Regions from separate parts of the Paenibacillus sp. NPDC101420 genome, predicted to be linked through region 1. Evidence: riboswitches for the same ligand, from Rfam matches in the RefSeq annotation. Region 1 holds a riboswitch; the other holds the start of a gene.
The links. Region 1 has a riboswitch for cyclic di-GMP ahead of ACQKMP_RS10780 (thiamine pyrophosphate-binding protein). Riboswitches for the same ligand answer to the same signal wherever they lie in the genome.
Positions count from the first base shown of each region.

Region 1 (3,185 bases):
TACATCTTCTTTTGATGACATCGCGAATGTATCTCATAGTATTTCAAAAGGGGATTTTACTAGTAGAGCCGATGAGAACGGGTCTATGGGGGACGTAAGTCGTTCCTTTAATACTATGATTGACAAGCTCAAGAAGATTTTGACAGAAGCATCACAAATCACTCGTCAAGTTATGGATGCAAGCCGTGGAATCGAAGATAAGAATCAGAATTTGAAAATTGTCATGGCACAGGTAGCCTCTTCGTCTAACGAGCTAGCTCTTGGTGCAAATGAAATATCTACGGATATCGCTGAAATGACAGAATCCATTAAAGATATTGAGAATAAAGTATCCAATTATACGAACTCAACGAAAGAAATGAACAGACGTTCAATACATACATTAGAACTAGTTGAACAAGGACGGCAGTCCGTTGATACTCAAGCTGAAGGCATGCGCAAAAACATCCAGGCTACTCAAAAAGTAGCTGATACTATCGAAGCCCTGTCTCATAATGCTCGCGGAATTACGATGATTACAAAAACCATCACAGAGATCGCTGAGCAGACCAACCTCTTATCGCTGAATGCCTCCATCGAAGCAGCACGCGCCGGGGAGCATGGTCGAGGATTTGCTGTAGTCGCACAGGAGGTTCGTAAACTTGCCGAAGAATCAACGGCTTCAACGAAGGAAGTCTTTGGCTTAGTTCGGAGCATCGAAACTGATATCAAACAAGCGATTGACAATATCGCTATCAACGAAGAAGTCGTACAGGTACAGAATGAGATGATCACTCAATCTGCTCATATCTTTGCTCAAATTGTGCAAAGTGTGCAGTATATTACCGAGCAAATCTCTTCCTTCTCTGCTGAAAGTGATCTGATGTTGGAAAGTGCCTTGAAAATCTCAAGTGCAATAGAGAATATCTCTGCAATCACACAGCAAACCGCTGCCGGCACCGAGGAAGTATCCGCCGCTATGAATGAACAAATTAATGCCCTGCAGTCCGTCGCTGAAGAAACTGAGAAAATGACACAGGCTGTGTTTAATCTACAGAAGACTATCCATATTTTCAAGTTTTAAGTCACTTGCAAATCATATAAACAAGACCAAAAACTCCTCCTAAGTTTTGACTTAGGGGGAGTTTTTTTATATCTATTATTTCATAGGTTGGACAAGACTTTCGTCAAAATTCGAGTTAATTTGCGAAAATATATTGACAAAGGTACTCTAGGAATATATTGTAAAGGAAAATTCTTCTTATAAATTTTAAAATTAATATTGGCAAAATCTTCGAAAGAGGATGACGCAAAACCATGGATCTACAGCCTCATTTTTAATCAGAGGCCATGACTGCCAGGTTGCAGAAAACCAAGACGACTGAACAATTGTTCAGTCTCTATGGCGATTTATGCCACCAACCTGTGCCCTAATTCAGAGCACAGGTTTTCTAATGTTTGATTTTAAAATAACAATCAACTTGTGAGGTGTATTTTTTGAAGACAGTCGCAGATTACATGTCGGAAGCACTACGGAACCTAGGAGTTACCCATTCCTTTGGTATTATTGGGAAATCCATTTGTCCTATTGTTCTTAAAATGGTAGATTACGGTATTGAATTTATTCCTGGGAGACATGAGTCCAGTTCCGGCTTCGAAGCAGCCGGGTATGCGCTTAAAACTGGAAAACTAGGTGTAGCTTTTGGTACTTCAGGTCCTGGTGGAACAAACCTATTAACTGCAGCAGCACATGCTAAGGCTAACAACCTACCTGTCCTATTTATTACTGGCCATCAATCTATTAAAGAGCTTGGAATTCCCCAATGTCAGGACTCTACTTCTTTTCTAGCTGATTTAGCTGATATGTTTAGACCTGCCACCTTATATAGCAAGCTTATTGAACGTGGAGATCACTTTAACACAATCTTTAATCATGCCATATCCATTGCTTTGAGCGGTAATCGTGGTCCAGTTCACCTTTGTATTCCCTTTGATGTACAAACGGAATTGCTAGAGGAATGTAATATTGTAATCCCTGAACGCGAATCACTGGTTAGCCATGCTAATATCGACCGTGTACTTGATGCTATAAATAGCTCTAAGAATCCAATAATTATCGCGGGTAAAGGCGTTAACCGCTCAGGAGCACATAGTGAGCTAATTCAATTAGCGGAAACATTTAATATTCCTGTAGTTACATCTCCAGGTGGTAAAGGGGCTATAGCTTGGGATCATCCACTCTATCACGGTCCAATTGGAGTAGGCGGTTGTACCCATGGGGATGACTTGCTGAATCAAAGTGATCTATTTATCGTTCTCGGGTCACGTTTAAGTGATATGACTATTTGTAATCTTAAAAGGGAAAATCATCCTGCAACATTAATTCAGTTTGATAGCGATCCGACTTTTGTCGGAAAAATATTGTTCTCTAAAACGATTCCAGTGACTGGAGATCTACGCGACAATCTAGTTTACTATCTCAATAATATTGACACGAACAACATCACAAAACGCGAAGCACCGACAAATTCCGATTATACCGAAGAGCCTCCGATTTTACCAAACCTTTCACTTGCATCGGTCTTGAGTACGATGAGTGATTTGATTCCTTATAACAGCACAGTCTTTGTTGATGATGGAAGTCACGGTTTCCATGCTGCGAAATGGTACAAGGTTAAGAAACCGGGCAGTTTTGTTTTCGATGCTTACTTTGCTTGTATGGGTAATTCCATCGGGATGGCGATTGGTGCAAAGGTTGCTGCTCCAGAAGAAACGATCTTCTGCATTACAGGAGACGGCTGCTTTATGATGCTAGGCGCAGAGATTAACGCTGCTGTCTGCAAGGATATTCCTGTCATATTCATTGTTGTGAATAATAAACAGCTAGATATGGCTCTAAAAGGTATGGAAAAAACTACAGGACGTATTGACGGAACTATCTACGAAGTCCCTATGGATGCTGTGAAATTCGCAGAATCACTAGGCGCTAAGGGTTACAAATGTGAGACAGCGGAGGAGTTCGAAACAGCCATCAAGGACGCTGTTGCCATCAACCGTGTTGCCGTCATTGAACTGCTAACAGACCGTGATGAGGTCCCTCCGACTGCTCACCGTACTTTGAACCTAAATTAGGAGGTCACTTATGAAAGACAATGTAAACAGTGGTCTGAACCACTTCACGAATCTCTCTGGAGACTACGGAGCTA
Region 1 covers NZ_JBNNSE010000002.1:445,166-448,350, reverse strand. The annotation lists gene ACQKMP_RS10785 (methyl-accepting chemotaxis protein) at 1-1,063, shown strand, start outside; cyclic di-GMP riboswitch class I at 1,254-1,349, shown strand; gene ACQKMP_RS10780 (thiamine pyrophosphate-binding protein) at 1,468-3,111, shown strand; gene ACQKMP_RS10775 (carboxymuconolactone decarboxylase family protein) at 3,122-3,185, shown strand, end outside.

Region 2 (3,185 bases), on a different contig from region 1:
CTATCTTCTTCGTAACTGAAGCGCCCCCCCGCTCTATTAGCAAATATTTTTCCATAACGACTAAGAGAATAAATATAGCCATCGGCTACTTTCTTATTACAGAGATCCTCATAAAAATGATTAAGTGCCTCTAATCGGTCCTCCCTGTAATTCACTTCGTTCAGCTTGCTAAGCTCTGTGGATGATAACATTATTCGCACTCCCCCTATCAATCATTAAAAAGAATAGCAATTCTCAAAAATGTAAATTTAACCTAACTTATAATACCTTTTCAATATAATAGTTACAACATGATATTTCATACACTATTAAATTAATTCAGATTATTAATCACATAAATAGCATGTACTAAAATCCTAATAATTGGTAGGTCAATTTTATATTTATTTATTTTTTACATATCTCACTTCCTGTTGGCTACTGTCATGAATGGAGCAAAAAGCGCTGTTCTACTGAACAGCGCTTTTTACTCCATATGAAAACGACCTTATTATTCTAGTTCGGCGGGCTTTACAATGGTTGTACCTTTGTTATTCTTGGAATACTTAGCTTCGATTTTCGTGTTGTATGTATCCTTTTCTCCATCACTTATCAGCACATAACTCAGATCGACTGTCAGTTTTTCCGTCTGCCAGGTCTTAGTATTGACGAATAATTTCCACGTTACGCTTTTGGGTTGAACTGTCTCACCATCCCAGAGGTTCTCCTGGTCATAGAGCTTGATTATTCCCTTAGCTGCTGTCGGATCGGTTACCGTGAATTGCAGGACTGTCTGAGCACCAGCAGTGCTGACTTTCATAGATTTTTTATATTTTTTTACCGAATCAAGCATGGAAACAGGATCGTATTGACCTTTGGAGTAAAAAGAATCCCACTCCATCTTCTCCAGTCCAATCCAATACTGCGCATCAGGATCGATTGGCTCACCGTCATCGTCGTAACCTTCATCTTCAGATTCATCGATCAGTTCACTTCCGTCTACAAGATAGTAAAACTCCTTGTCATTGGCATATAGACTGTACGTTGTTTCTAAAAGACTACTATCAACGGTGCCGGCTGCAGCAAAATTCGGCAGTCGATTAATATCCAGCTTCAGTGTGTTAGTGTTGCTGATACGTACCCCACCGCTCTGAATATCCTGTTTTTTGATCACATCTAAGTGAAAATTCTTTATTGCTTTAGAGGCTGCCGTTACTTTGCTAATCATTTGATCCGCGGTTACTGCTGTTGTGGTAGCGGCAGACACGACTTCAGGATTAGACATCCATCCGATCGTTCCGGACAGCAATAAAGCACCTACTGCCAAACTAGTGCCTATTGTTTTGAAAAAACTGTTCATGTACTTCCCCTTTCGGCCCCTTGCGATAATGTAACGCCGTATAGGTCGAAATAATAAAAGAGCTCAAAATTGACTACATATTCTTAGAGCTATCCTTTATGCTTCATAAGACATCCCTATGGCGGCCTGGCGATCATTTCCTTCTGTAGAAAGGCTTTAGACCCATGGCTTTGTGTCATCATCTTTCGATGATTTTACCTTTAACGCGGACAATCAATTAGTTTTAATTAGCTTACGGACGCATGTCCCACCGCTAATTTTATCATGGTTATAATTACCTGTAAACGACTTATCTTCCATTTCTATTTACCGTCGATTTACTCGTATCCTTATGTCAACGTAAAAAAAAGCATAAAACAGGACTCCAGTCCGCTTTATGCTTTGCATCTAAAATTATTTTACAGGATCAAAAAGATTAGGATAAACAATATTTAACCAGCGCATCACGCACACCATGCTCATTGTTCGAACCCGTAACAGCATTCGCTGCCGCTTTTACCTCTACAGGAGAATTATCCATCGCCACGCCCATCCCCGCATAGGTAAGCATAGAAATATCATTAAAATAATTACCGATTGAGAGGACTTCTTCTTGCGGAATTCCCAGCTTCACAGCGAGATTTCTTAATGCGTTTCCCTTAGAAGATTCGGGATGCATCAAATCAACGAAAAATTCACCACTCCGCAAAATATTGTACTCAGGAGCCCAAGTACGCCATTCACGTTCAGCTTCGTCAAGGATTTCTGGCTGTGTAAATACAGTAAACTTAACAACCGGTTCACGGAAATCTTCCCATGCGGGCAGCGTCGCTGGCACAATACGGAAGTGCTCATACATATAATTAGCTTCTTTAGTCAGATTCTCTACATTATCAACATACATATCAAAAGCAGTATTCACATCATAATGAATATTGTGCTTACGGCAATAGTCAATATAGGGGTCAAGACCACGTGCATCCATACCATATTGGTGCAGCACTTCTCGATCTTCCACTCGTACCGTCGCTGCTCCATTGTGACCAAGCACGTAACCAGTCAGCCCCATTTCCTCCATGAAAGGAATCGAGTTCTGTGGACTGCGTCCCGTACACAATACGATTTGACCGCCAAGACGTGTAACCTCAGCAATAGCTTCCTTATTCTCAGAGCTTAAGTGGTGATCATCATTTAATAGCGTACCGTCCACATCTAGTGCAATCAGTTTGTATCTCATACTCCACCATCCTTGTCTTTCTTTTTCTATATTATCCTTGAGATGATTCTGCGCCTAAGAGTGCCAGTTCCTCTAACGTCAGTTCCCGACAAGCTCCAAGCGGCAGACTTTCATCCAGCTTCAATTCTCCCATAGATACACGTTTCAGAAAAGTGACTTTTTTGCCTACCGCCTGAAACATACGCTTCACCTGATGAAATTTCCCCTCAGTGATGATAAGTGAAATATGGGAAATCACTTTGCTGCCGCGCTCTCTTCCAAGAATGGTTAAGTGTGCAGGTAAAGTAACGTAGCCATCTTCCAGCTCCACCCCTGCTGCAAAAGCCGCGACATCATCCGCGTCTACATCGCCCTCGATGGTTGCCTCGTACGTTTTCGGGACATGCTTACGTGGCGACAGCAATTCATGGGCAAGCTTCCCATCATTAGTGATCAGCAGCAGTCCCACAGTATCCTTATCTAGCCTTCCTACAGGAAACGGTTCAAACTGTGCATACTCGTGCTTTAAAAGATCCAAAACCGTCCGATCCCGCTTGTCCTCCGTAGCTGACAGGACACCCGGGGGTTTGTTCATCATAAGATATATGAATTCACGGTAGGTAACAACTTCTCCCCCTACCTCTATTTTAT
Region 2 covers NZ_JBNNSE010000001.1:918,413-921,597, forward strand. The annotation lists gene ACQKMP_RS04255 (serine hydrolase domain-containing protein) at 1-191, opposite strand, end outside; gene ACQKMP_RS04260 (DUF6612 family protein) at 491-1,339, opposite strand; cyclic di-GMP riboswitch class I at 1,457-1,548, opposite strand; gene ACQKMP_RS04265 (Cof-type HAD-IIB family hydrolase) at 1,755-2,555, opposite strand; gene ACQKMP_RS04270 (pseudouridine synthase) at 2,587-3,185, opposite strand, start outside.
Region 2: another riboswitch for cyclic di-GMP. It lies ahead of ACQKMP_RS04260 (DUF6612 family protein); the one in region 1 lies ahead of ACQKMP_RS10780 (thiamine pyrophosphate-binding protein).